One region of the Streptomyces kurssanovii genome, then DNA from elsewhere that is predicted to be linked to it. Evidence: riboswitches for the same ligand, from Rfam matches in the RefSeq annotation. Region 1 holds a riboswitch; each other region holds the start of a gene.
The links. A riboswitch is a leader RNA that binds a small molecule or an ion and turns the genes downstream of it on or off. The one in region 1 is predicted to bind cyclic di-AMP.

Region 1 (7,086 bases):
GCTCAGTAGAGGGGACCTGCGGCAGCTGCTGCGTCACGGGGACTCCTTCGGAGGACAGTCGCCGGCGCTGTTCGCCGGGCGATGGCGCGGCCTCGACCATACGACACACGTTCAACGGCCAATCATCCTGGCCGTCCCGCACGGTGGCCGGCCACCCCTGTGCGCCGTTGCCACCGCGGTCCCCCCGGCGGATGATGTGCGGGCCTGTGCGGACCTGTGAGTATCCGAGGGGTCAGATGATCGAGAACGTTGGCAAAGGGCGTACCTGGGTCCTCTCCGGTCCCGCGAGCAGCTACGCCCTCCACCTCACCGACACGGACGAGGTGGTGCACCTCCACTGGGGCGGGCGCATCACGGCCGCCGCCGCGGAGGCCCTCGCGGCCGAGGGTCCACCGCCGTACCGTCCCTTCGAGTCGCCGCTCGACGGCCGCGAGGAGTACCCCGTCGAAGGCGGCCCGCGCTTCGTGCGCCCGGCACTGTCGGTCAGGACCGAGGGCGTCCGGGGCACGCAATGGGCCTTCGCCGGCTGGACCGCCGAGGACGACGAGCTGAGGCTGCGTTTCCGTGACGAGCTGGTGGGCCTGGGCCTGACTCTCCACTACCGCATGCGCGACGACAGCGATGTGATCGAACGCTGGGTCACCGTCGCCCACGAGGGCACCGGGCCGGACCTCGAACTGCTGCGGGCCGATGCCGCCGCCTGGACGCTGCCGCTGCGGGAGGGATGGCGGCTCTCCCAGCTGCACGGCCGCTGGGCCGCCGAGTCGCGCCTCGTGCGCGACACGCTCCCGTACGGGGAGACGGCGATCGGCAGCCGGCGCGGTCACACCGGTCACCAGCACCTGCCCTGGGTGGCCCTGGACGCGGAAGGCGCCACCGAGGAGCACGGCGAGGTGTACGGCTGCGCCCTCGGCTGGTCCGGATCGTGGCGGATCTCCGTGCAGCGGCTGCCGGACGGGGCCGTACAGATCACCGGAGGGGCGGGACACGACGACTCGGGGCTCCTGCGGCTCGCCCCGGGCGGGACGTACACCTCACCCGTCTTCGCCGGACTCCGGAGCGAGGGGGGCTTCGGCGGGGCGAGCAGGGCGTGGCACGCATGGCAGATGGCCCACGTGATTCCCGGCGCCGACCGGGTGCGGCCGGTGCTCTACAACTCGTGGGAGGCCACCGGCTTCGACATCTCGCAGCGGCAGCAGTCGGCGCTCGCCCGGCGGGCCGCCGCGATGGGGGTCGAGCTGTTCGTCGTGGACGACGGCTGGTTCGGGCAGCGCACCGGCGACCGGTCCGGGCTCGGCGACTGGACGCCGAACCCGGACCGCTTCCCCGAGGGGCTGGGACCGCTGGCCGCCGAAGTCCACGCGCTCGGTATGCAGTTCGGCATCTGGGTGGAGCCGGAGATGGTCAACGAGGACAGTGACCTCTACCGGGCGCACCCCGACTGGGTCCAGCACCATCCGGGGCGGACGAGAACCGAGTTCCGCAACCAGCTGGTGCTCAACCTCGCGCGCGAAGACGTACGGGCGTACCTGTGGCAGCAGCTCGACACACTGCTCTCGGGCACGCCCGTCGACTACGTGAAGTGGGACTTCAACCGCTGCTTCACCGATGCGGGCTGGCCCGGGGAGCCGTACCCGCAGAAGCTCTGGACCGAGCACGTCGAAGGCTTCTACGGCCTGCTGGACCGGCTGCGGGCGGCGCATCCCACGGTCGCCTTCGAGTCCTGCTCCGGTGGGGGCGGCAGGATCGATCTGGGGGTCCTCGCCCGCACCGACCAGGTGTGGACATCGGACAACACGGACCCGCTGGACCGGCTGGCCGTCCAGCACGGCTTCAGCCAGCTGCACCCGGCCCGGGTCATGGCGGCCTGGGTCACCGACAGCCCCAACGTCCAGCTCAACGGTCGCCGCAGCAGTCTGCGCTTCCGGTTCGTGAGCGCCATGGCCGGGGTGCTGGGCGTCGGGGGAGACCTCGCGGCATGGAGCGAGGCGGAGCTGGCAGAGGCACGCGACTGGGTCCGGCTCTACAAGGAGATCAGGCCGCTGGTCCAGCACGGCGAGCTGTACCGGCTGCGGGCCCCCGAGGGGGGTCTCAGCGCCGTGCAGTACGTACGGGGCGAGGAGACGGTGGTGCTCGCGCTGCTCCAGGCCCAGCGCTACGGCGAGCGGCCGCCGGCGCTCCGGCTGCGCGGCATCGAGGCGACGGCGGCCTACGTGTGCGTGGACACCGGAACGGTCCACCAGGGCGGGGTGCTGCTTCACCATGGAATTCACACCGGGCTGAAGGGCGATTTCGACGCCAAGGTGATCCGGCTACGGCGAATGTGATCACCGGCCTCAATTCGCCTTACCGGTAAGGGACCGGCGGGAATTGCGAAACGGGCCCGGCGGCCGACGGTGACGGAAACGGCGGCCGCGTGGAAGGCGAGGGGGAAGGAGACGGGAAGGAGCCCCTGGCCGGGCAGCTGGAAGTGACCGGTCTCACGGCTCTCGTCACCAGGCGGCGAAGTGGGGCAAGGGTGGCGGGATTTGATGGGCAAGTGCGGGACTAGATGTCTAAATGCTGCTTCTGTCCGAAATGGCGGGTTGCGCATAACGTGCCCCGTAACAAGGGGAGATGGGTTCCGGCTCGTGAGCAGCGTCATATCCGTGACGTTCCGTGGCCGGGGTGCTGAGGTGAATTCCGTTGCCGGCAAGGTGATTGGCCCTCTCTTGTCGACGGAGGGTGACCGGGAATCCGCAGGGGGCGGGGCTGCGGTCATTGATCGTGGAAAATCGCGGCTTGTCCCACGCTGCCCGACTCGCCTACGGTCACGCTCAATCCGGACGGACCGCCTAATCCTGCCGCCGCCCGGAATTCGAACCTATCCACGCGTGGCAGGAGCGGGGGACCCAGGTAGTACGCCGTATCCGGATAATCCGGACGGCTTGGGGTGAAGTCGCACCAAGTGCGCGACCGGGCATCTCCAGCCCGAACCCGACAGCTCACCTCGTAGGCGCCGGAGAGGAATGCGCCATGCCCGCGAAGGGTAAGCACCGCCGTCCCAAGACCAACCCGATCACCCGCGGCTTCGTCGTCGCCGGTACGGGTGGCGCCGCCATCGCGCTCCCGCTGTTCGGCGCCACCACGGCCAACGCCGCCCCGGCGGCGGCCCCGGCCGTGACGGAGAAGACCGCCGCTGCTCCGGCCTCCGCGCCTGCGGCCGCCCCGGCCGCCAAGAAGGCCCCGAAGGCGTACACGGTCGTCGCCGGGGACTACCTGTCGAAGATCGCCGAGGAGCAGGACGTCCGCGGAGGCTGGAAGCAGCTCTTCAACGACAACCGCCGTGTCATCGGTGCCGACCCGTCGCTGATCCACCCGGGTCTGGAGCTGACGATCGGCGCGAAGAACAAGGCGAAGAACGACCCGGAGCCCCGTTCCGAGTCGCAGACCCGCCCGTCGCGCGACGACTCGCGGTCCGCCGCGCCGGAGGCCGAGGCTCCGCAGGCGAAGGCTCCCGCCAAGGAGGCCGCGCCCGCTTCGTCCGGTTCCGGCTTCAGCGCCCCCGTGGACGCGGGCGTCACCACCCAGTACCGGGCCTCCGGTGCCATGTGGTCCAGCGGTTACCACACCGGTGTCGACTTCGCCGCCGCCTCCGGCAGCTCCGTCAAGGCCATCGGCGCGGGTACCGTCGTCTCCGCCGGCTGGGGTGGTGCGTACGGCAACGAGGTCGTCATCCAGCACACGGACGGCACCTACTCCCAGTACGCCCACCTCTCCTCGCTCGCCGTCTCCAGCGGCCAGTCGGTGACCGGTGGTCAGCAGATCGGGCTGTCCGGTTCGACCGGCAACTCCTCCGGTCCGCACCTGCACTTCGAGGTCCGCACCGGCCCCTCCTACGGTTCGGACATCGACCCGCTGGCCTACCTGCGCGAGCACGGCGTCTCCCTCTGAGCCGTCCCGCCGCACGCCGTTCGCCGGCAAGTCCCCGTTCCGCTTCAGGTGGAGCGGGGGCTTCCGCGTATTCCGGTGTGGCCGAAACGTGACGGGTGGTAAAGATCACGGCGCGTCAACCCCTCCTTACGGTCGCGTAGGTCACATCCATGCAGGAAAGATGTGCTCCCGTGGCAGACGATTCGAGAACAGAGAACAGTGGCGCATTCGGGTCGTACGCGGCGATCGGTGACAGCTTCACCGAGGGCGTGGGGGACCCGGGCCCCGACGGGAGATTCGTCGGATGGGCGGACCGGTTCGCCGTCCTGCTCGCCGACCGGATGCCGGAGCACTCCTTCCGGTACGCCAACCTCGCCGTGCGCGGCCGCCTCCTCGACCAGATCGTCGAGGAGCAGGTGCCGAGGGCACGCGAGCTCGCGCCGGACCTGGTGACCTTCTGCGCCGGCGGCAACGACATCATCCGGCCCGGCTCCGACCCCGACGACGTCGCGGAACGCTTCGAACGCGCGGTGGCCGACCTCGCCGGTTCCGTCGGCACCGTCATGGTGACCACCGGTTTCGACACCCGGGACGTGCCGGTCCTGCGGCATCTGCGCGGCAAGATCGCCACGTACACCGCCCACGTACGGGCCATCGCCGACCGGTACGACTGCCCCGTGCTGGACCTGTGGTCGCTCAAGTCCGTCCAGGACCGGCGTGCTTGGGACGCCGACCGGCTCCACCTGTCACCCGAGGGGCACACCAGGGTCGCGCTGCGCGCCGCACAGGTCCTCGGGATCGAGGTGCCCGCCGATCCCGATCAGCCGTGGCCGCCGCTGCCCCCGCGAGGGACGTTCGAGGTGCGCCGGGACGACATCCAGTGGGCACGCGAGTATCTGGTGCCCTGGATCGGGCGACGGCTCCGCGGCGAGAGCTCCGGTGATCATGTGGAGGCCAAGCGCCCCGACCTGCTGCCGCTCTGAGGTCCACGGCGACCCCGTACGGGTCGAACCGGCCGACTACTCCATGCTCCGCGCGGAGCGGCCCGGCGGCGCACCGATGTGGGTGCGGGGCGACGACATGGGCCCCGACCGGTCACCTGAACGGCCGGACCGGTCCTGGCCGAGGAGGGGCGGACGGGGACGCCGGGGGAGTCGGCGACGGGATCCGTTCGAGGACTCCGCCGGCGAAGACGTCGTACAGCGGCAGCGTCTCCAGGTGGACGTACCCGATGTGGCAGTCGCACACGGCGAGGGGGCAGGCCCGGGGGCGCAGTGCGCGGCGGTACGAGCCGTCGTAGAGATTGCCGAGCTCCGCGCGGACGAAGTGGCAGCGGCGCACGGTCCCCTCGCCGTCCACCGAGACGACGCTCTCGCCCGTGCGGCACGGCAGGCCCGCGGAACGGTGCGGGTGGCGGCTGTAGGGGAAGAGCGGATCCAGCTCCGTCCAGGCCTGTGCCTCCGCGTCGGAGAGCTCGTGTCCCTCGGGCGCGTTCACCCACAGATAGACATGGCCGGGCAGGTCGGCGCGGAGCCTGCGCGCCTCCTCGAGATGGCCGGGGAAGCCGACGATGCCCACGCTGAAACGGATCTCCCGCCGTATCAGATCCCGACATTTGCTGATGAACCGGTCATAAGGCGTCTGGCCGGGATGGTACGTGCACCACAGGGCGAGGGTCTCCGGAGACGCCTCCGCCAGCCAGTCGGTCCGGCAGCTCAGATTCGTCTGGATCGCGACCCGGCGGATGTGCGGCACGTGCGACAACTCCGTCAGCGTCCGCCGGTACCAGGAGCGGACCAGGCCCTCTCCCCACGGCGTGAACAGGACCGACAGCCGGTCTCCGGTCTGCGCGGCGGCCCACCCCGCGAAGCGCTCCAGCGCGGCACGGTCCGCGCGCAGCTGCTCCCGGCTGTCGCGGCGCTTCGCGAACGGACAGTAGGGGCAGTCGTAGTCGCAGGACGACAACGGGCCCCGGTACAGCACGGTCAGATCCATGGACCCGCTCACTTCAGCTCGTACGAGGCCATGGCCGCCCGGACCGCGGGCGAGAACAGCTCGGGGCCCAGGGCGTCCGAATGAGCGAGCCCTTCCGGCGACAGCCTCAGCCGCCCGGGCGCGGCGGCCGTGTCGAGCCAGCCGCGGGCGGCGAACCGCTCCAGCTCCGCGGAGAAATGGCCGGCGGGAACCACGCCGAACCGCTCGCGGTAGCCGGCCACGTCCATCCCCTCGGCCTGGAGCAGCGACTGGAGCAGGTGCCGGCGGCGTGCCTCGTCCTCGTCGACCCGCCGGCCCACCTCCGCCCGGGAGAAGTCCTCCGTCGTCGTGAAGTCGTCGATGATGCGGCGTATCTGGCCCATGTCGACGGCGTAGTCGAAGGAGTAGTGGAGGGCCGAGGTGTAGGAGCGGGCGCCACAGCCCAGACCGATCATGCCGTCCGTCTGGCAGGCGTGGTCGTCGGAGGCCGAGGGGGGCGCGCCCCTGCGGCGGAACATCCGCATGGACACCTGCTCGTACCCGCGGGCGAGGAGATGGTCGCGGCCCGCGCGGTACAGACGCAGCCGCTGCTCGTCCCAGGCGGCGTCGCCCGCCGCGCCCAGCCGGCCCAGACCGGTCAGCGGGCGCACGTAGAGCGGGTAGAGATACAGCTCCTCCGGCTCCCAGCCGAGGGCGGCGTCGAGCGACGAGAGCCACGTTCGTTCGGTCTGACCGTCGATGCCGTAGATGAGGTCGATGTTGAGGACGGGGATCCCCGCCTCCCGTATCCGTCCGAGGGCGGCCTCCACATCGGCACGGCGCTGCGGTCGCACCGCGGCCCTCGCCTCCGCGTCGACGAAACTCTGCACGCCGATGCTGACCCTGGTCGTGCCGCGTTCGGCGAGCACGGCCAGCCGGTCCGCGGTCGCCGTGGCGGGCGACGTCTCCACCGACAACGGCACCGCGGTCAGGTCGGCGCCCATCCGCTTCTCCGCGATGTCGCAGAGCCGCTCCAGTTCCGCGGCCGTCAGGAACGTCGGCGTGCCGCCGCCGAACGCGGCCGCCGCGAACCGCACCGGGGTGCCGTCCCCGAGGGCCTCGCGCACGGCGACCGCCTGGCGGTCGAGTGCGTCGAGGTAGCGCCCGGTCAGCTCGTCAGGGGCGCCGATCCTGGTGAACAGGTTGCAGAAACCGCACCGG
Region 2 (7,086 bases), on a different contig from region 1:
TGGAAGGTCTCCACGAGCCGGTCGGTCGCGCCGCACCTCGGGACGACGACGATCGAGGCACTGACGGGCCCGAGGTCCGCGGAGATCTGGCCGGGCAGCCCGGCAACCGCGTCGGTGTCCTCGGCGTCCACCTGGTAGGGCAGTGCCACGTGTCCGATGCCGGCGAGCTCCTTGCAGAGAAAGGCGGCGTTGGTGGCCGCGTCGTCACCGCGCCCCGGATGCCCGGCCCCGACCACGGCGACCGCCGCACCCGCGGCGCAGAGCCGTGCGGTGATGGCCCTCCCGATGCCCGTGGTGGCGTCGACGACCAGAACGACGCAGCCGTCGAGCGGCGCGGACGCGTAGGACGCTGCGATGGACACGGCCGGCTCCTTCGGGAGTTCGCGACAGACTTGGGACGGTCCTGATTCCTGCCGCCCTGTCAAGAAGATCGATCAGCGGGTAACGTGCGGAAAGCGTGCAGAGGGTGAAAGGAACTCACTGTCGGCGGATGTGTGCGGGTCGGCCGAAGGGCGTTCCGAGGGGCCCTGAACACGTGGATGAATAAACGTTCAACCGTGGTCAAGGGGGAAACACCACGTGGATGAAGTTTCGTCATTGGATCAAGAGACCCTCGCGGTCTACCGCGCGATCCTGTTCCACAAGGAATACGACCCGAAACGGCTCGCGGACCTGGTGGACAGCACATCCGAGGAAGTCGAGGCGGCACTCGACCGGCTGTCCCAACTCTCCCTCCTCGCGCCCTCCCAAGTCGCTCCCGGCCAACTGCGGGCGGTGAACCCGTCGCTCGGCCTGAAGGTCCTGCTCCAGCGGGAAGAACGTGAACTGGCCTGGCGCCAGCAGCGGATCGAACAGAACCGTGCCGCCCTAGCCGCGCTCGCCGCCGAATACACCGCCTCCGGCTGGGCCGGAAACCTCGACGGCACGGAGCATCTCGACAACGTCGACGACATCCGGATCCGCCTCGAGGCCCTCGCCGAGTCCTGCACGCGGGAGTCTCTCGCGTTCCACCCCGACAACACCCTCACCGAGGGATCGGTCGAGGCGGGCCGGCCCCTCAACGAGCGGGCGCTCGCACGCGGTGTGCGCTTCCGCTCCATCTATCTGGACAGCGTCGCCAACGACCGCGTCACCAAGGCGCACGCCCAGTGGATGGCGGAGCGGCAGAGCGAGATACGGACCTCGCCGACCCTGCCGATGCGGCTGCTCATCGTCGACACGTCGGCCGCGATCGTCGCCGGCCTCCCCGGCCAGGCCCAGCCTTCGGCACTGCTGTTCAGCAGTCCCCCGGTGGTCCTCGCCATGCGGGCGCTGTTCGAGGCGTACTGGGAGCACGCGAGCCCCATGGACGCCCCGGTCTCCCGGGCCGGCGGACTGACCCCGCAGGAGCGCAAGTTGCTCCAGCTGCTCGCCACCGGACTCACCGACGAGGCCGTGGCGAGGGCACTGGGCATCGGGGTGCGCACCGAGCGGCGCATCGTGGCCGAACTCATGGAACGGCTCGGGGCGTCCAGCCGCTTCGAGGCCGGCGTGCAGGCCACCCGGCGGGAGTGGATCTGACGCCGGTCCCTGCGGGCCGCCGGCACGGTGCCCGCGACGGTCCTCGCGGAACCGGGGGTCCTCATCGTCGTCATCGCTGTCGTCATCGTCGGCTCCGGTGCGGTTACGGCCAGACGAAGTCGTCGGGCGCGCCCGGCCGCCCCGGGAGACCGGGAAGCGAGGGCAGGGAGGGCCACACGATGTCGTCCGGCAGGTCCGGCGGCGTCGGCCAGACGAAGTCGTCCGTGGAGGCCGGCGCCGTCCGCGGCGCCTCGGCCGCCTGCGCCGGGGAGGCCAGCAGGATGCCGCCCAGGAACGCGGCGGCGACGGCGGATGCGGCGGCGGTACAACGGGTGGCACGGGACATGGAGGGTCTCCATTCGTGAGTACGGGTGCGGCGTACGTTCCGTTCCGGTGTCCTGTGGCGGCCGGTCCGTTGCTGCCGTCCGGCGCCTGACATGAGGTAATCACCGGGAGGGGCCGGCTGTCCGTATTCAGCCAGGCCAGGAAGCTGCACGGCAGGGAGTTGCCTGGCGCCGCCGGGCGCGCGCGCCGGATCGCGGGGCGCGCCCCGCGCGCCTCTCGTACTCCTGTGACCTGCGCCTTTCGGCCGCACGGCCCTGGTACTCGGTCCGTCGGCGGCGTGTTCGCGCCGCACCCCGTCGACATCGGCGCGGACACATCAACGCGCCATCGTCCGCCGGAGCCGTCGCCTCCACGATGGCACACGGCCCCTCGGGAGCCGCTCGAGAGCCACTCGAGCCGCCTCCGGACAGCCGCGACCGCGGTTCCGGGCGCGGCCGGTCGCTTCCCTCCCAGCCCGGTCGCCCCCGCCGGCGCCCCGGCTCCGGACCGCGGCCGGACGCTGCCCGTCCGAGGCCGGACGCACCCGCCGGTGCCACGGTTCCGGGGCGGGCCCGGTCGCTGCCCGACCGAGGCCGGCCGCACCCCGCCGGTGCCACGGTTCCGGGGCGGGCCCGGTCGCTGCCCGACCGAGGCCGGCCGCACCCGCCGGTGCCACGGTTCCGGGCCGAGGCCGGTCGCACCCCGCCGGTGCCGCGGTTCCGGGCCGAGGCCGGACGCTCCCCGCCGGTGCCGCCCGCGCCGGCCTCCCGGTGGCACGCGGGCGCCCCGTGCCGCGCGGCGCTCTCACCTCACCGGCGGACGCCAGGTAGGCGGCTGGACGACGAGCCGGCCAGTGCGAACGCCGATGCGGCACGCGCGGACGGGTTCGCCGTCCTGTGCCGCACGCGCGGACGGCACGCACGGGGCGGCACGAGCCGACGGGCACGTGCGGGGCGGGCACGTAGGGGGCGGCCCGTGCGGGCGGACCCGTGCGGGCGGGCACGTCGTCCCATGCGGCGCACGCGCGCAGTTCCGGGCACGCCACAGGCCGGTGCCCGGGACGCCGTAGGGCGTCCCGGGCACCGGCCCGTCAGGTGGAGGCGGCCGATCAGCCGCCGCTCGGGTCCCGTCAGTAGGGGCCGTTCACGTTGTCGATCGAGCCGTACCGGTCGGCGGCGTAGTTGCACGCGGCGGTGATGTTGGCGACCGGGTCGTACAGGTCGAAGGACGTGCCCTCGACGTGGTAGGCGTCGAAGGTGGGCTGGATGACCTGGAGCAGACCCTTGGAGGGCGTGCCGTTGATGGCGTTGATGTCCCAGTTGTTGATGGCCAGCGGGTTGCCGGAGGACTCACGCATGATGTTGCGGTGGATGCCTTCGTAGCTTCCCGGGATGCCGTGCCGGCCCATGATGTCCAGCGACTCGCGGATCCAGCCGTCGAGGTTGTTCGCGTAGGCCGGCTTCGCGGGGGCAGCGGCGGCCTTCGCCGCCGGGGCGCTCTTGCGCTCGGAACGGTCCGCGCGGGCGGTGTCGGCGGCGCGCTCGGAGGTCTCCGCCTCTTCCGCGGCCTTCGGGGCGGCCTTCGCCTTGGCCTGCGGCTTCGCCTTCGGCTCGGCCTCGGCCTTGGCCTTGGCCTTGGCGCCGATCGTCAGCTCGAGCCCGGGGTGAATCAGCGCCGGGTCCGCTCCGACGGCCTTCCGGTTGTCCTTGTAGAGCTGCTTCCAGCCGCCGTTCAGGGAATGCTCTTCGGCGATCTTGTAAAGCGAGTCACCGGCGACCACGGAATACGTGACGGTGCCGGCCTTCTGCGCGACGGCCTGCGCGGCCGCGGCGACGGTCGTGGCGGGGGCCACAGCCCGCTCCGCCGCGACGGGGGCCGCCACGGGTGCCGCCTGAGCAGCGGTGCCGCCGATGAGCGGCAGGGCGAGCGCGGCGCCGCCCGTGCCGGCTGCGACGAGTCCGCGGGTCAGTGAACGGGACTTGGGACGACGGTGCTTACCCTTTGCGGGCATGGCGAATTCCTCTCCGTCGCCTGCGAGGTGAGCTGTCGGGTTCGGGCTGGAGATGCCCGGCCGCAGGTGAATGCGGCTTAACCCCGAGCCGTTCCGGATTCCGGTTCGGCGACTTACCTGGTTCCCCCGCTCCTGCCGTACGTGAAGTGAGTGCGGTTGCGGTTTCCGGACGGCGGCAGGATTCGGCGGTCCACCCGGATTGACGGTGACCGTAAGCGAGAGCGTCCCCGCGAAACAAGTGCCGAATTCCACACCACAATCCGAATGGGGCCTCCATGGGCGGATTTTCAATTTGTCAGTTCCGCGTCAAGGAACTCAAAGCCCTTCGCGGGAAAGGGAAGTACCGCTTCCGGGATCTTCGCCCCGGCCGTCGGCCGGGTGACCGACATCACGGGCTCTCCGTGCAACCGTCCGGACCGCCATAGCGTCGCAAGAACGCCAACTCGCAACAACAAGACTCAATTGGACTTAACGAGTAAGACGGTAAAACAAGCCATATTGGACATCAGGCGTCGAACGCGCCCTCCGGCGAGGCCGATCGGTCACGGGTTCCTGGCCGGCACGCCCGCCGGCCAGGAACCGGACCTCATCTCCTCAGCTCCCTGTGGTGCAGGTCTCACCACCCGAGGCGAACGCCGCCGGTGCGGTGTTGCGGCCCGACCAGCTGCCGGTGAATCCGAACGACACCGACGCGCCGGCGGCCACCTTGCCGTTCCAGGAGACGTTCTCGGCCGTCACCTCGGCGCCGCTCTGCCGAGGGGCGGCGTTCCACATCTGACCGACCTTCTGCCCGTCGGGGAAGCTCCAGCGCAGCTGCCAGCCGTCCAGGGCGGCGCTGCCCGTGTTGGTCAGCGTCACATCGGCCTGGAAGCCGCCGGACCACTGGTTGGTGATCTTGTAGGTGACCGAGCATCCCGCGCCCCCGGGCGGGTCCGGGTCGGGGTCGGGCCCGGGATCGGTACCGCCACCGTCCGACGACTCGCCGTACTGGATGCCGCGCCCGTTGGTCGACACGTACACCCGCCCGTAGACCCGCGGGTCGCCGGTGATCGAGGCGCCGGTCCAGCCCCACTGGTGCGCGTCGTCGTTGATCCGCGTCCAGTCGGCGCCGCCGTTCGTGGACCGGAAGATGCCGCGCACCCCGCCGATCTTCGCGCTGACGAAGACCGTCTGGTACGAGGCGCCGGGAGCCGCCTTGCCGAAGCCCACGGCGTCCGCCTGCTCGACCCCCTCGACCCTCCGGAAGGTCGCGCCCGAGTCGGTCGAGTGCCACAGCCCGTAGGTCCCCGAGGCCGTGCCGCCCGCGAGCCATACGTCGCCCTCCAGGCCGGGCACGGCCTTGAAGCGGACGTTGCCCTCCTGCGGCAGACCGCTCGACGCCCTGGCGGTGAACGTGGCGCCGCCGTCCTGCGACACGTAGAAGGTGCCGGCCTTGTACCCGTAGAACTTCTTCGGGTTCCGGCGGTCCGACTCGACCGTCGCGCCGGCGGGGATCCCCGTGGACGGCTTCCACGAGTTGCCGTACCCGGTGGTGTGGTGCACTCCGGTGCCGTCCGGGCTCCAGACGAAGCCGCTGCCGTCCGCGGCGGCGGCGACCGTGCCTCCGCCCGTCACGCCCGAAGGCTGGGAGGCCTGGAACCAGTTGGCCCCGTTGTCCGTGGAGAAGCCGATGTGCGGGGCGGCGTCGGCGTTGCCGACCCGTACGACCGTGGCCGGCGCCGCCTCCGCGAAGTCCAGGCTCGTGGTCGACGAGAGGTTCGGCGAGGTGAACATCAGAGGCGGCACGGCGTCGAGGTCGGTGTGCCGGAAGCCGCCGATGTCACCGAGGGCGCTCAGCAGCGGCGCACCCGACGGCGGGCTCACCAGGTCGTTGACGGCCGTCTCCTCGAGCCCCTTCACCATGGGCGTGATGGTGATCCGGCCGCCGGAGTCCCAGGTCCGCAGATTCTCGGTGCCGTAGACGGTGGCTCCCGTGCCGTACATCATCCGGTCCGAGTCGAACGGGTCGATCTCCAGCGCCTCCGTCATCCAGCCCAGCTTGGGCGTGACCTCGGGAGGGGACGGGTTCGCGCCCCAGGAGAGCCAGGGCACGGACGAGACGTCCTGCGTGTAGCGGAAGGAGCGGTCGGGGTAACTGGTGTAGTCCCACGCCCTGGTCCAGGTCTCACCGCTGTCCGTGGAACGGAAGATCTGCGTGTCGGGCCACCAGGAGCTGTAGGCCGTGGCCATCAGGGTGCCGGGCCGCTGCCGGTCCACGCTCAGCCCGCTGAAGCCGGAGTAGGTGTCGGCCTCGGCGGTCGGGCTGGTGTCCTTCCACTCGCCGGTCGCCGTGTCGTAGCGCGCGATACGGCCCTTGGCCCCGTCGTACGGGCCGCCGGTGTCGCTGAGGGTCAGATGGAGATGGCCGGTCGCGGAGTCGAGGACGCCCTTGTGGGCCAGATAGCCCGTGGGCTGTCCGGCGATCCGTGACCAGGTGGCACCGCCGTCCGTCGAGCGGTAGACGGTGTTCTCCTTGTCGGCGACCCCGACGTAGATGTCCTGTGTGGCACTGCCCGCCCTGCCGGAGCGCTCGTCGAAGGTCACCCATACGACGCCCTGGTTGTCGTTCGCGTAGCCGCTGGTGTCGGTCGGATCCTGGGCGTAGTTGCCGGGGTTCGGGAAGGCGGTCACCTTCGACCAGGTCACCCCCCGAGTCGGTGGACCGCCAGAGCCCGTGGCCGCTGGGGGCCCCGAGATAGAGCACGGAGTTCTTGTTGGGGTCCACCGCGAGCCGCTCGCCCATGCCGCGACCGGGCATGTTGCCGCCGAGCTTGAAGGGCAGGGTGGTGGCCTGCCAGCTGGCGCCCCGGTCGGAGGAACGCAGGACGGCGCCGTTGGTGGGGTCCCAGCTGTTGGTGTACGTGCCCACCGCGGCGTACACCTTGTCCGGGTCCACCGTGTCGGAGGCGAGGCTCACGACCCCGGTCCAGCCCCATCGGTCCCAGTCGACCCAGTCGAGCAGGGGGGTCCACTCCTTGCCCGCCTCGTTCCAGCGGTAGGCGCCGCCGATGTCGGTGCGGGCGTACGCGAGGTCCTTCTCGGAGCGGTTGAAGACGATGCCCGGCACGAAGCCGCCGCCGTCGATGCGCACGTTCTTCCAGGTGTAGGTGTCCGCGGCCGTCGACACATCGGATGGTTCGGCGGCGGGGGCG
Region 3 (7,086 bases), on a different contig from region 1:
TGCGCGGTCGCCGCCTCGTTCAGCACCGGGTGGTTGTACCCGTGGACGGCCGACCACCACGAGGACATGCCGTCGACCAACTCACGCTGCCCGTGCACCTCTTCGGCGAGCCGCAGCCGCACGCCGGAGGCGGACTCCACCACCAGCGGGTCGCTGCGGCCCGGCATCGGACCGTACGGGTGCCAGACGTGCGCCCGGTCCAGCGCGCGAAGCTCTTCGGGGCCGAACTCAGGCATTGGGCGCGAGGTCCGTCCCGGCTCCCCGGCGGCGCACCGCCACCAGATCCGTGCGCGCCGCGGACGCCTCACCCGCCGGGGCGGCGGTCGTCTTCGCCTCCGCCGCCTCCGAGGCGCACCCTCCCGAGTCGCCGTCGCCGCACACCGAGCCGCAGCCGCCGCCGGCCGCACGGTGCTCCGGCAGCGTCGTCGTGTCCGAGCCCTCCACCTCGAAACCGGCGTCCGCGATCATCTCGAGGTCGGTCTTGCCCGCCTGGCCCTCACTGGTGAGGTAGTCGCCGAGGAAGATCGAGTTGACCAGGTGCAGCGCGAGCGGCTGCATCGAACGCAGATGCACCTCGCGCCCGCCGGCCAGCCGCACCTCGACGTCCGGGCAGACGAACCGGGTCATCGCGAGGATGCGCAGACACCGCTGCGGCGTGAGGTGCCACTCCTTGGCGAGCGGCGTCCCCTCGAAGGGGATCAGGAAGTTCACCGGCACCGAGTCCGGGTCGAGCTCCCGCAGCGCGAAGACGACGTCCACCAGGTCCTCGTCGCTCTCACCCATGCCGGCGATCAGGCCGGAGCAGGCCGACAGACCGGCGGCGTGCGCCTTGTTGACCGTGTCGACGCGGTCCGCGTAGGTGTGCGTGGTGGTGATGTCCCCGTACGTCCCCTCGGACGTGTTCAGGTTGTGGTTGTAGGCGTCGGCGCCCGCGTCGCGCAGCCGCTCGGCCTGGCCGTCGGAGAGCAGGCCCAGGCACGCGCACACCTCGACGCCCTCGTTCTGCTCCTTGATCGCCTCGATGGTCCTGGACACCCGGTCCACGTCACGGTCGGTCGGACCGCGCCCGCTCGCGACCAGGCACACCCGCTTGGCGCCGCCGGCCACACCGGCAGCCGCGGCCTCCGAGGCCTCCTCGGGCTTCAGCCAGGTGTACTTGAGGATCTCCGCCTTCGACCCGAGCCGCTGGGAGCAGTACGAGCAGTCCTCCGGGCACAGGCCGGACTTGAGGTTGACCAGATAGTTGAGCTTCACCCGCCGCCCGAACCACTGACGGCGCACCTTGCCGGCAGCGGCCACCACATCGAGCACATCGTCGTCGGAGGTCGCCAGCACGGCGAGCGCTTCTTCGCGGGTCGGCAGCTCGCGCCGCAGCCCCTTCTCCACCAGTGTGTTCAGCAGGTCCATGGCGCCGATCCTGGCCTACCGCACACGTCCCGGCCAAGGAGGAAGCCCACAACACCCACGATTTGAGGTGTGTGCATGGCCACACCCGATACCCGGGCCCGCCCGGCTAGGGTCTGTCCGCTGCCTACAAAAGGACCGGACCGCCATGCCGAGGAATCCTTTCGACTGGATCGACGAGGAGTCGCGCCGCCGCGAGCGGGCGGGCCTGGTCCGCACCCTCCGGCCGCGCCCCGCCGACAGTGCCCTCCTCGACCTGGCGAGCAACGACTATCTCGGCCTCACCCGCCGCGCCGAGGTCACGGAAGGCGCCGTACGGGCCGCCCGCCGGTGGGGCGCCGGGGCGACCGGTTCCCGGCTCGTCACCGGCAGCACCGAACTGCACGCCGAACTGGAGCGTGAACTCGCCGACTTCTGCGGCTTCGAGGCCGCCCTCGTCCTGTCCTCCGGCTACGCGGCGAACCTCGCCGCGGTCACCGCGCTCAGCGGCCGTGACGCCCTCGTCGTCTCCGACGCGGGCAACCACGCCTCCATCGTGGACGGCTGCCGGCTCTCCCGTGCGGAGACGGCGGTCGTCCCGCACACCGACGTCGAGGCCGTACGCAAGACGCTCGAGGCCCACCCGGGCCGGCGCGCCCTCGCGGTCACCGACTCGGTCTTCTCCGTCGACGGCGACGCCGCACCCCTGCGGGGCCTCGCCGACGTCTGCCGTGAGCACGGCGCCGGGCTCCTCGTCGACGACGCCCACGGGCTCGGCGTCCTCGGTGCCGGCGGCCGCGGCGCCCTGGACGCCGCCGGGCTCGCGGGCGAGGCCGGGACCGTCGCCACGCTGACGCTCTCCAAGTCGCTGGGCAGCCAGGGCGGTGCGGTCCTCGGACCCGCCCGCGTCATCGACCACCTGATCAACACCGCGCGCACCTTCATCTTCGACACCGGCCTCGCCCCGGCGGCGGCCGGGGCGGCACTCGCGGGTGTGCGGGTGCTGCGCGACGAACCCGGGCTCGCCGGACGGGCGCGCGAGGTCGCCGCGACGCTGCACCGCGGGTTGACCGACGCCGGGCTGACCTCGGCCCGCCCGGACGCGGCGGTCGTCTCCGTGCAGGCCCCCTCCCCGGACGCGGCGCTGCGCTGGGCGGCGGACTGCCGGGCCGCCGGACTCGTCGTCGGCTGCTTCCGGCCCCCGTCCGTACCCGACGGGATCTCCAGGATCCGGCTGACAGCCAGGGCGGATCTCACCGACCGGCAGATCGGCACGGCGCTCTCCACGATCATCCGGACCGCACCGGGCAGTTGAGCCGCCAGGCCGCGGGCGGTGGCCGTAAAAACGGTCTGTCGTAGCAGAGTTCACCGCATCGAGCGACAGAAATGTACGTATCTCGGTGGATCGGCGCCCCTCACGGACGATAAGTGGCACTCTGACGCAGAAGCGTAATCCGTGGCCGTTCCCGCGTTTCATCCGCTACGAGTCGGAGCCCGGCCGCGGTGGGAAAGGGACAGCGCCGCCATGGCAGACCACCAAGAAGCATCCGCCACTCTGCCGAGCGATCCGGCGTCGGTTTCCGCCGCCCGGAGATATGTCACGGACGTCCTGTGCGAATGGGGACTGGAGCCGGACGCCGAGACCGTCGACACCGTCAAGCTGATCGTCTCCGAGCTCGCCACCAACTCCGTACAGCACACGTTCGGCCAGTCCCCGACGTTCACGGTGGATCTGCGCCTCGAGCGCGACGAGCAGTTGTGCATCGGCGTCACCGACAGCCATCCGCGCTGGCCTCAGCGGCTGCCCGCCGCCGTCCGGCAGGACAACGGGCGCGGCATGGTCATCATCCGTACGCTCACCGCGGAGTACGGCGGCCGGCTGACCGTCACGCCCACGGAGGAGGGCGGAAAGACCGTCTGGATCGCACTGCCCTGGTCGGTCCCCGTGCAGAGCTGACCGCTCCGCCCGCCCGGAACCCGAGCTCCTGGCTCGAAGAGCCCCTGCCTCACAGCCCCCGGCTCACAGAGTCCCTGCCTCGTGGACGGACCGGGTCCTGCTGCCCGCCCTTGCGAACGCGCCCCGCATCAGCGCCCGCAGCGACCGCACGGCCGGACCCGACTCCTCGCCCCGGTGGGCCACCGAGATCGTCCTGCGGAAGGCCGCAGGTTCCAACTGCCGTACCCGCAAAGGTGTCGGGGCCATCGAGGCGACCATCTCCGGCACGACGGCCACCCCCAGTCCCGCGCTGACGAGCGCGCACACCAGGGCGTACCCCGGTGACTCGCAGACCACGGCCGGTGTGGCGCCGGCGCTCGCGAGTGCGCGTTCCACCCCCTTGCGCGGCGGATGCGACGGCGCGCTGCTGATCAGCGGCTGGCCCGCCAGCTCGCCCACGGGCAGCCGGCCGGAACCGCCCGCGAGTACATGCCCCGGAGCGGTCACGAGCACCAACTCCTCCACCAGGAGGGGTTCCACCACCACTCCCTGCGGCGTGGCGGCCGGCTCGGCCGGTTCATAGGCATGGGTCAGTGCCACATCGACCTCGCCCGTGGCCACGGCCGTGACCCCGCCGGGCGGCTTGTACTCCGCGACGGTGAGTTCCACGTCCGGATGCGCGCGGCGGAAGGCGCTCAGCACGGGTGGCAGCAGATGGATCCCGACCGTCGTGAACGTGCCGACCCGAAGGCGGCCGCCGGCCAGGCCGGTGAGCCCCGCCAGCTCATGGCGCGCCCGGTCCATCTCGTCCAGCACCCGGCGGGCGCGTTCCGCGAGCAGCTCGCCGGCCGCCGTCAGCCGTGCGCCGCGGTGCGAGCGCACGAGGAGAACGGCCCCGGCCTCGCGCTCCAGCTTGGCGATCTGCTGCGAGAGCGCCGGCGCCGTGTATCCGAGCCGGGCGGCGGCCCGGGTGATGGAACCGGCGTCCGCCACGGCGACGAGAGCCGCCAGCCGGATCGGGTCGTACATGCCACCCCTTAAGCGTTGCTTCAGGCCTCCCCGCAGAAAGTCCAAGTACACGTTAAGGCCCGGGCGCCTCCACGCTGGTACGCATGGACGGACAGCTGATCGCCTTCATCGGGGTCGCCGCGGGCATGGTCGCCATGCCCGGCGCCGACTTCACCGTCGTCGTACGCAACGCGGTCGCCTCACGCCGCGCCGGTGTCGCTTGCGCGGTGGGAGTGGCCGGCGGGCTGCTCGTCCACACGGCGCTGGCCGTGGCGGGGCTCGCCGCCGCTCTCGCCACGGTGCCCGTCCTCTACCGGACCCTGCAGACAGCGGGCGGTGCCTATGTGCTGTATCTCGGGGTCCGGTCGCTGCACGCCGCACTGCGCCCGCAGCCTGACCCGGCGGATCCGCGGAACGCGGCCCCGCACGGCGTCGGACGCGGACTGCGGCAGGGCTTCCTCACCAACGTCCTCAACCCGAAGGCGCCGGTGCTCTTCCTGAGTCTGCTCCCGCAGTTCGTTCCCGACGGCGCGGCCGTACTGCCGCGCACGCTGCTGCTCGCCGGCACGGTCGTGCTGCTGGCGCTGCTGTGGTTCCCGGCGGTGGCGCTGCTGGTCGACCGGCTCGGCCGGTGGCTGCGCCGGCCGCGGACCGCCCGCGCCGTCGAAGGCGTCTCGGGAGGCGCGCTGACCACGCTCGGCGCGGCCCTGCTGATCCGCTCGACGGCGCACTGACATCCGTCCAGGACCCCGGCGGGACCTGGCGGTACGTCAGCGCACGCGGCCGTACTTGACGCTCTTCGTCCAGATCTTGACCAGCCGGACCACGTCACCCGTCTTGGGCGAGTGCCAGATCTTCCCGTTCCCGGCGTAGAGCCCCACGTGGTAGACGACACCGCCGGCATGGAAGAACACCAGGTCACCGCGTTGCCGATGGGAAGCGGAGATGTGGCGGGTCCGGTTGTACTGCTGCTGGGCGGTGCGGGGCAGCTTCTTGCCCGCCTTCTTGTACGAATAGAGCGTCAGCCCCGAACAGTCGAAGCGGGACGGACCCGTGGCGCCGTACCGGTACGGCGAGCCCTTCTTCGAGGCGGCCACCTTGAGCGCCTTGCTCGCGTGGCTGCTGATCGCATGCGCTTCAGCAGCGCTGCCAGGGGTCAGAAGTGTGCCGCCGACGGCGGCGATCGTGAGTGCCGATACGGCGCCCGCCCGTGAGAACAGGTGCGGGAGATGCATCTGCGCGGTCATGCGCAACCCTTCGTCAGCCGCCTGTGAAGGGTGACCTGTCGGGTTCGGACGGCGAAGACGCCCGGCCGCCGCGGCGGCTTCACCCCAAGGCGTGGCCGGGATCGCCGGTCACGCCGTACTGCTGGGTCCTCCACTCCTGCCGATGCAATTCCGTCGACCAGACATCCGGCGCGGCGGCAGGATTCAGCGTCCGCCCGGACCGCCCCGTCGAGGTGGCGGGGGCTTGTCGTCCCACGGATCGTTACCCACCGATGTCCGATTTCCGAGCTGAAACGGCTTTTGTGAAGCTGATCACGACTGGACCTTTCGGGTGGGCAGGCCTGTCGGACCCCTTTTTCCTCGCTCCCGTCCCGTCCCGTACCAGCAGTTGAAGCGCCCGATTGCGCCAGATCGGTGGTCCCGCCGACGCAAGTCCGGGGCAGTGCGACAACTTGGGCCGAACTCCACCGAACGGGGTACGGGAGCCGCCGCGCCGTGTCGGCGGGCGGCACCGGAACGTCCGTCAACTCGTGGAAAGCGGCGGCATGGTCAGCCGATCGGTCCTGCGCTCGCCGTCGAGGACGCGCAGTGCCTCCGTCAGTGTGTGCGTGTACACCTCGCTCTCGCCCCGGATGTGCATGAGCGTCAGGGCGTCCTTGAGGGCGGCGGCTCGCCCGACGAGCGCCTGCGCGGCGCGCAGGGCTCCGTAGGTGTGGGTGGTGCGGGCGGGGTTGATCCTGCCGAGCAGGTCGACGACTTCGAGGTAGGTGTCGACGAACTCGGCCTCGGCGCGGGTCAGTGCCGGCAGCGGCGGCAGTTCGGGCGGCAGCATCCCGCGCTCACCTCCCCGTGCGTGGCACGGCCGAGAGCTTGCGGCTCGTGACGACATGGTCGATCAGGCCGTACTCCTGCGCCGCGGCGGCGTCGAAGATCTTGTCCCGCTCCAGGTCGCCCGCGATGCGGTCCGGGTCGTTGCCGGTGTGGCGCACCAGCATCGAGGCGAGTTGCTCGCGCAGTCGCAACAACTCGGCGGCGTGGATCTCCAGATCGGACGGCTGCCCGCGCAACGGCTCCTCGTACGCGGGCTGCTGCATCACGATCCGCGCGCCGGGCAGGGCCATGCGCTTGCCGGGAGCGCCCGCGGCGAGCAGGGCGACCGCCGTCGAGGCGGCCTGGCCGAGGCAGGTGGTCGCCACGTCGCACATGACGACCTGCATCGTGTCGTAGATGGCGGACATGGCGCTCAGCGACCCGCCCGGGGAGTTGATGTACAGACAGATGTCCTGGTCGGGAGCCTCGTACTCGAGGTGCAGGAGTTGCGCGATGACGTCGTTCGCCGCCGTGTCGTCGACGGCGGTCCCCAGGAAGACGATCCGCTCGGCCATCAGCTTCGAGTACGGATCGAGCGTGCGGGTCCCGAAGGACGTGCGCTCCGTGAACTCCGGCAGGACGTAGCGGGCGGACGGACGGTTCATGGCACACCTCTCGTCGTCACGGCGGTGGAGCTGCCTCCAGGCCATGTAAAGAATGTAC
Region 4 (7,086 bases), on a different contig from region 1:
CACTTCACCCGGTCCGGCATACCGCCGGCGCTGGGGAAGCCCTCGAGCACCTCGATGGCGTCACGGCGCCGGATGTAGTCCTCGTGGGCCGCCCGGTAGGCGGCGGCGAGTTCGGGATCGGCCGCCAGGCGCTCGGTCATCTCCTTCATGACGCCGTTCGCCTCGAGCGTGCCGATCGCGGAGGCCGCCCGCGGGCACGTCAGGTAGTACAGCGTCGGGAACGGGGTGCCGTCGGGGAGCCGCGGGGCGGTCTCGACGACATCGGGCTGCCCGCAGGGGCAGCGGTGCGCGATCGCGCGCAGACCGCGCGGGGGCCGGCCGAGCTGGTCCTTGAACGCGGCGATGTCCGCGTCGGTGGGCTCGGTGGGTTCGGTGGTGGGAGGAGGGGTTTCCATGCCTGCCTTGTTCGCTGACTTACCTGTGCTGCCTGGGTCTACCTGTGCGGCGGGGGCTTACCTGTGCTGCGTGCCGTCGGCGCTGTCCACGCCGTTCCATACGTTCGAGTACCAGGGCCGGTCGGCCGCACCGCCCTCTTCGTGCTGCTTCTCGGCGGCCTCCGGGTCGATCATGGTGTATCCGGTCTCCCCCGGCAGGACGTAGTGCAGATGCTCGCGGGCCAGGCGCCGGATGTACATGTCGTCCTTCAGACGCGCCTTCTCGTCCTTGAGCTGCTCGACGCTCGTACGGGCCTCGTCCATCAGCCGTTCCTGCTCGGCGATCTCGGCCCGCTGCGAGACGTACTGGCGCATCGGGTAGGCGAGTGCGACGACGAGCGAGCAGACGACGAGGGCGAGGAAGGCCGCGCGTCCGGTGAGGCGGGAGCGGCGGGCCTGGCGGCGGTTCTGGGACCGGTAGACACGGGCGGCGGTCTGCTCGCCGAGCAGCCGCAGCCTGGTCGCGGTGGAGAACCGGTCCGCCTCCGGCGTGCGTGCCATGCCTCTCGCCTCCCCTTCACACACGTACGTCCCCGGACACGGTACGGGACCGCGGCCGGGGACGTACGTACGACAGGGCGTCAGCCGCTGATCGTCGGGACGATCAGCCTTCGTAGCTGCCGCGCCTACTGGTCCGCGAGGCGGAACCGCGGGAACGCGCTGCGGCCCGCGTACACCGCGGCGTCGTCGAGGATCTCCTCGATGCGCAGCAGCTGGTTGTACTTGGCGACGCGCTCGGAGCGGGCCGGGGCACCGGTCTTGATCTGACCGCAGTTGGTGGCGACGGCCAGGTCGGCGATGGTGACGTCCTCGGTCTCGCCGGAGCGGTGGGACATCATGCACTTGAAGCCGTTGCGCTGGGCGAGCTCGACGGCGTCGAGGGTCTCGGTCAGCGAACCGATCTGGTTGACCTTCACGAGCAGGGCGTTCGCGGCGTTCTCCTCGATGCCGCGGGCCAGGCGCTCGGGGTTGGTGACGAACAGGTCGTCGCCGACGAGCTGCACCTTGGCGCCGAGCTTCTCGGTGATGGTCTGCCAGCCGGCCCAGTCGTCCTCGAACAGCGGGTCCTCGATGGAGACCAGCGGGTAGGAGTCGACGAGCTCCGCGTAGTACTCGGTCATCTCGGCGGCCGAGCGGGACTTGCCCTCGAACTCGTACGAGCCGTCCTTGTAGAACTCGGACGCGGCGACGTCGAGCGCGAGCGCGATGTCCTTGCCCGGGGCGTAACCGGCCTCCTTGATGGCCTCGAGGATGAGGTCGAGGGCGGCGCGGTTGGAGTCGAGGTTCGGCGCGAACCCGCCCTCGTCGCCGAGACCGGTGGACAGGCCCTTCTGCTTCAGGACCTTCTTGAGGGTGTGGTAGACCTCGGTGCCCCAGCGGAGAGCCTCGGAGAAGGACTCGGCGCCGATCGGCGCGATCATGAACTCCTGGATGTCCACGTTGGAGTCGGCGTGCGAGCCGCCGTTCAGGATGTTCATCATCGGAACGGGCAGCAGGTGCGCGTTCGGACCGCCCAGGTAGCGGAAGAGCGGCAGGTCCGAGGCCTCGGAGGCGGCGTGGGCCACGGCGAGGGAGACGCCGAGGATGGCGTTGGCGCCGAGGGAGGACTTGTCCGGGGTGGCGTCCAGGTCGAACATCGCCTGGTCGATCAGCCGCTGCTCGGTGGCGTCGTAGCCGACGAGCTCCGGGCCGATCTGCTCGATGACGGCGAGGACGGCCTTCTCGACACCCTTGCCCTGGTAGCGGTTCTGGTCACCGTCGCGAAGCTCGAGAGCCTCGAACGCACCGGTGGAGGCGCCGGACGGAACTGCAGCACGACCCGTGCTGCCGTCGTCGAGGCCAACCTCGACCTCGACCGTGGGGTTACCTCGGGAGTCCAGGATTTCCCGGGCTACGACGACGTCGATGGACGGCACGAGCATCTCCTTCTGGGATGTGACGCGAGAAAAAGTGCAGAGGTCTGCTTGGCCTTGCGGCAAGAGCCTAACCGCCTCGGGGGCAAAGGCCGGCCGATGCCCGCCCCCTGGGACGAAAAAGGGCATCAAGACCCTTGAGGCCGGACAAACAGGGCGGTATCTACCTGCGGGTAACCGGCATTCGGGCCCCGGCCCCTGAACGGACCGGACCCCGGCCCGGCGCGTACGGGGGAAGGCGCGCCGGACCGGGGTGCTCGGGTCCCGTCCAGGAACGGGTGGCCTCCCACGACCGCCGGACCGTGGGAGGAGGAAGGTCAGCTCAGGTGGAGCTGCTGACCCGGGTGGATCACGTCGGCGTCCTCGACGATGTCCTTGTTCAGCTCGAAGAGCTTCTCCCAGCCGCCCTTGACCTTCTCGGCCTCGGCGATCTTGCTCAGGGTGTCACCGGCCTTGACCTTGTACTCGCCGTCGCCCTTCTTGAAGGCCTTGGCCTCGGGAGCGGCTGCGGGCTTCTCGGCCTTCTTGGCCGGGGCCTCGGCGCGCTCGGAGCGCGTGGTGGGGACCTCGGCGCGCTCCTGGGCCGGCTGCGTGGGCTCGGCCTCGGCGGAGCCGCCGTCGTAGGACGCGCTGGACAGGCCGACGCCGCAGCTCGGCCAGGCACCCTTGCCCTGGCCGGCCAGGACCTTCTCGGCTATCTCGATCTGCTGGGACTTGGACGCCTGGTCGGCGGTCGCGGCGTACGCGGTGCCGCCGTACGCGGCCCAGGTCGAGGCGGAGAACTGCAGGCCGCCGTAGTAGCCGTTGCCGGTGTTGATGGACCAGTTGCCGCCGGACTCGCACTGGGCGACGGCGTCCCACTCGGAAGCGGTGGCGGCGGAGGCGGTGCCCGCGCCGAGCAGCGGGGCGGCGACGGCCGCACCGGTGATGCCGACGAAGGCGGCGATACGGGTCGCCCTGGAAGCGCGGCGGTGCTTGGCGTTGCCGGAAGAACGCAGCATGGAGCTATCTCCTCACCGACGCCTGCGAGGTGAGCTGTCGGGTTCGGGCCTGTGAGTTGCCCGGCCGCACGTCACTGACGCGCGGTCTTCACCCCCAGCCGGTTCCGTTCCGCCGGTCTCCACGGTCCGGCCGACCTCGACGTACGGTCGGCCTCTCGCGATCTCGGCCCACGGGCCCGGCACTTACCTTGGGTCCCCCGCTCCTGCCTTCGGCGCTCTGAGCGACGACTGTTCCCCCCGACCGACGGCAGGATTCGGCGTATCGGTCGACGGTGCCCGCGATGGCGAACGGTTCAGACGGTAGACACACGACTCCCCGATGTTCAAAGTCGAACATCGGGGAGAAATCGCCCGAACCGGCCACGTACACATGTCCGTTTTCGCAGGTGAGGGGCGGAGTGGGCGAATTCGCGGGAGGATTTGCTCCAGTTGCAGCAAAGAGATGCTTGTCTCACTCGCACACAACGGACATAAGCCCGCGAAACCCCAAACGAACTAGCCTCGGTTCAGGCCCAGATCGAGGCTCTGGCCGGGCAGGATGAGGTCCGGGTCGGCCCCGACGGTCTCCTCGTTCGCCTCGTAGAGCGCCGGCCATCCGCCGGGCACGTCCTTCTCGGCGGCGATGTCACACAGGTTGTCGCCGGGCTGAACGGTGTAGGCGTCGGGGCCCGTTGCCTCATCGACGCCGTTACGGCCGGAACTGTCACCGCGTGAGGCATGACGGCCACTTTCGCGACCCTCTTCCGTATTGCCCGTTTCCGCCTCGTTGTCGGCGGGGGCGCCGCGGTGCTTGCCGCCGCCGCTCGTCGCGTCGTCGGAGGGAGCCGAACCCGCGGCCCCTTCGGCCGGGCCGGAAGCGTCCGGAGCGGTGGTGGCCTCGTCCGCGGAGTCCGGCGCGCCACCGGCGTCACCGGACGGCTCGGAGGTGTCCGTGCCCTCCGGCGCTCCACCGGTCCTGCCGGAACCGTCAGAAGAGCCCTCGCGGGTCCCGCTGTCCGTGGCGCCGGTCGGCGCGTCCTCGCCGGAGGCGTCCTCGGACGGCTCGGCGGCCGGCGCTTCGCTCTGCTGCGGCAGCGGCAGGATGCCGGGGTCGACACCGGTGTCCGTGCCGTCGTCGACGAGCCCCGCGAGCGGACCACAGGCGGGCCACGCCTGCGGGCCCTCGGCGGCGAGCACCTTCTCGGCGACCGCTATCTGCTGCGAACGGCTGGCGAGGTCGGCGCTCGGCGCGTACGCGGTGCCGCCGTACGTGGCCCAGGTCTCCTCGGAGAACTGGAGGCCGCCGTAGAAGCCGTTGCCGAAGTCGGCGCTCCAGGCGCCGCCGCTCTCGCACTCCGCGACACGGTCCCACGTGCTCGCGTCCGCGGCGGAGGCGGAGCCCGCGCCGAGCAGCGGAATGGCGATGGCCGAACCGGTCACCCCTGCCGCGACGATGAGGGCCGGAGCCTGGCGGGGTCGGCGGTGTCGTCCGTTCCCGGAGAGCATGCGGTTGCCTTTCGCGTGACAGCTGGGAAACCTGCGGCCTGCTGTTGCATGCCGAGTCGACGGTGAACGTAGCCGTATTCGAACGCGAGTCACAAGTCGATGCAGCGGAGATCACGTGAAAGTCACAGAATTGACGCAGCGTCAGTTTGTTTGCGGTGTGAACTCAACGGGCAGAGTGCGCAATCCACGCATGATGAGTCCCCCACGCCACCGCAAATCGGCCGGATCTCCCGCAAGCCGCAAGTCAGGCATTCTGCGGAGCAGCGTGCCGAGCGCGGTCTGCCCCTCGAGGCGGGCGAGCGGCGCGCCGAGGCAGTAGTGGATGCCGTGCCCGTACCCCAGATGCTGGTTGTCACGCCGGGACAGGTCGAGCGTGTCCGGCGCATCGAAGCGTTCGGGGTCGCGGTCGGCGGCCGCGAGCACGACGAGTACGGGGTCGCCGGCCGCGATCCGCTGCCCGCCGACGGTGAGCGGTTCGGTGGCGAACCGCCATGTCGCGAGCTCCACCGGCCCGTCGTAGCGCAGCAGTTCCTCGACACCGGTGGCGAGCAGTTCGCTCTCGCCCGTGGCGAGCGAGGCCTGGAGGCGCTCGCGCTGGCCGGGGTTGCGCAGCAGCGCGTACACCCCGTTGCCGATGAGGTTCACGGTGGTCTCGAAACCGGCGAAGAGAAGGATGAAGGCCATCGCCGCGGCCTCGTTCTCGGTGAGGTGCTCGCCGTGGTCGGACGCCTTGATGAGTCCCGAGATGAGGTCGTCCCCCGGCTCCTCGCGCTTACGGTGGATCAACTCCGCGAGGTATCCGCGCATCTTCTTCACAGAGCGGGCGACGCCGCCGCGGGGGCCGCCCCCGTGGCGGATCATCATCCCCGCCCAGTCACGGAAGTCGTCCTGGTCCTCGCGCGGGACGCCGAGCATGTCGCAGATGGCGTAGATGGGCAGCGGGAACGCGAACTCGTGGATCAGGTCCGCCTCCCCCTTCTCCGCGAAGGAGTCGATGAGCCGGTCCGTCAGCTCCTGCACCCGCGGCGCGAACTCGGCCACACGGCGCGGGGTGAACGCCTTGGAGACCAGCCGGCGCAGCCGGGTGTGGTCCGGCGGGTCGATGTTCAGCAGATGCGTCATCAGCTCTGCCTTGCGCTCGCCCGGGATGCCCGTCTTCCCCTTGGCGTGCGCCGGTTCGTCGTGATGCGCGGGGTTCTTGGAGAGCCGCTGGTCGGCGAGGGCCTGTCGGGCGTCGGCGTACCGGGTGACCAGCCATGCCTCCACGCCGCTGGGCAGCCGGGTCCGGTGCACCGGCGAGTGCTCGCGCAGCCAGGCGTAGGCGGGGTAGGGGTCGGTCGCGAACTCCCAGGTGAAGAGTTCGGGAGCGGCGTTCCGGTCGGTCGGGTCGTTCACCCCTCGACGTTACCGGGGTGGCCCTCCGCCGCGCGGATCGCGTCCCGGTACGCGCGGGCCGCGGCACGCAGCGCGGCCTCGGGGTCGACGCCCGCCGCCTCCGCGCGTGCGGCGAGGGCGAGCAGCTCGTAGCCGACGCCCTGTCCGGCGGGGAGCGGGACGTCGAGGCCGGCCGTACGGACCCGGGACGCGAGCTTCGCGGCCAGCGCGAGACCCGGCTGGCCGAGCGGGACCCCGTCGGTCACCGACTCGCGCCGCTTCTCGATCGCCTTGGTACGCAGCCAGTGCGCCTTGACCTCCTCGGGTGTCGAGGCGGTCTCCTCACCGAAGACATGGGGATGGCGGTGGATCAGTTTCTCGACGATCGTGCCCGCGACGTCGTCGATCGAGAACGGCTCGTCCTCTTCCCCGGGGCCGCCTTCCTCTGCGATACGCGCGTGGAAGACGACCTGGAGGAGTACGTCACCGAGTTCCTCGCGCAGCTCGTCCCGGTCACCGTCCTCGATGGCCTCGACGAGCTCGTACGCCTCCTCGATGCCGTACTTGGCCAGGCCCTTGTGGGTCTGCTGCGAGGACCAGGGGCACTCGCGGCGGATGCGGTCCATGACCTCGACGAGGTCGAGGAGCCGAGCGCCGGGCAGGTCGTACGCACCGGGCAGCAGTTCCAGGTCCGGCATGGCCACCCGGCCGGACCCGCCGAGACGGGCCAGACCGTCGGTGAGGGCCGGCTCGCCCTCGCCGGAGGCCAGGACGACGATCGTGCGGCCTCCCGCGCAGGCGTCCACGAGCTCCTGCGCGCTCGGCGCGGCGTGCTCGACGGTCACACCGGCGTCACGCAGGTACGACAGCTGCCGGTGG

Region 2: another riboswitch for cyclic di-AMP. It lies ahead of AB0K36_RS28110 (LysM peptidoglycan-binding domain-containing protein); the one in region 1 lies ahead of AB0K36_RS10365 (M23 family metallopeptidase).
Region 3: another riboswitch for cyclic di-AMP. It lies ahead of AB0K36_RS27410 (C40 family peptidase); the one in region 1 lies ahead of AB0K36_RS10365 (M23 family metallopeptidase).
Region 4: another riboswitch for cyclic di-AMP. It lies ahead of AB0K36_RS11965 (transglycosylase family protein); the one in region 1 lies ahead of AB0K36_RS10365 (M23 family metallopeptidase).

The regions. Positions count from the first base shown of each region.
Region 1 is NZ_JBFAQK010000009.1:159,803-166,888, forward strand. Features, by position in the region: gene AB0K36_RS10355 (tyrosine-protein phosphatase) at 1-37, opposite strand, end outside; gene AB0K36_RS10360 (alpha-galactosidase) at 237-2,327, shown strand; cyclic di-AMP (ydaO/yuaA leader) riboswitch at 2,838-3,013, shown strand; gene AB0K36_RS10365 (M23 family metallopeptidase) at 3,016-3,933, shown strand; gene AB0K36_RS10370 (SGNH/GDSL hydrolase family protein) at 4,104-4,895, shown strand; gene AB0K36_RS10375 (STM4011 family radical SAM protein) at 5,008-5,907, opposite strand; gene AB0K36_RS10380 (STM4012 family radical SAM protein) at 5,916-7,086, opposite strand, start outside.
Region 2 is NZ_JBFAQK010000056.1:20,953-28,038, reverse strand. Features, by position in the region: gene AB0K36_RS28125 (SDR family NAD(P)-dependent oxidoreductase) at 1-362, opposite strand, end outside; gene AB0K36_RS28120 (helix-turn-helix transcriptional regulator) at 598-1,560, shown strand; gene AB0K36_RS28115 (hypothetical protein) at 1,664-1,906, opposite strand; gene AB0K36_RS28110 (LysM peptidoglycan-binding domain-containing protein) at 3,014-3,895, opposite strand; cyclic di-AMP (ydaO/yuaA leader) riboswitch at 3,898-4,058, opposite strand; partial or broken gene AB0K36_RS28105 (cellulose binding domain-containing protein) at 4,490-7,086, opposite strand, start outside.
Region 3 is NZ_JBFAQK010000053.1:16,688-23,773, reverse strand. Features, by position in the region: gene AB0K36_RS27440 (adenosylmethionine--8-amino-7-oxononanoate transaminase) at 1-236, opposite strand, end outside; gene bioB (biotin synthase BioB) at 229-1,407, opposite strand; gene AB0K36_RS27430 (8-amino-7-oxononanoate synthase) at 1,553-2,698, shown strand; gene AB0K36_RS27425 (ATP-binding protein) at 2,909-3,340, shown strand; gene AB0K36_RS27420 (LysR family transcriptional regulator) at 3,404-4,348, opposite strand; gene AB0K36_RS27415 (LysE family translocator) at 4,432-5,061, shown strand; gene AB0K36_RS27410 (C40 family peptidase) at 5,098-5,574, opposite strand; cyclic di-AMP (ydaO/yuaA leader) riboswitch at 5,578-5,740, opposite strand; gene AB0K36_RS27405 (hypothetical protein) at 6,077-6,385, opposite strand; gene AB0K36_RS27400 (ATP-dependent Clp protease proteolytic subunit) at 6,393-7,028, opposite strand.
Region 4 is NZ_JBFAQK010000012.1:62,482-69,567, forward strand. Features, by position in the region: gene AB0K36_RS11950 (DUF501 domain-containing protein) at 1-395, opposite strand, end outside; gene AB0K36_RS11955 (FtsB family cell division protein) at 453-935, opposite strand; gene eno (phosphopyruvate hydratase) at 1,061-2,356, opposite strand; gene AB0K36_RS11965 (transglycosylase family protein) at 2,665-3,348, opposite strand; cyclic di-AMP (ydaO/yuaA leader) riboswitch at 3,353-3,490, opposite strand; gene AB0K36_RS11970 (transglycosylase family protein) at 3,844-4,833, opposite strand; gene AB0K36_RS11975 (cytochrome P450 family protein) at 4,975-6,228, opposite strand; gene AB0K36_RS11980 (nucleoside triphosphate pyrophosphohydrolase) at 6,225-7,086, opposite strand, start outside.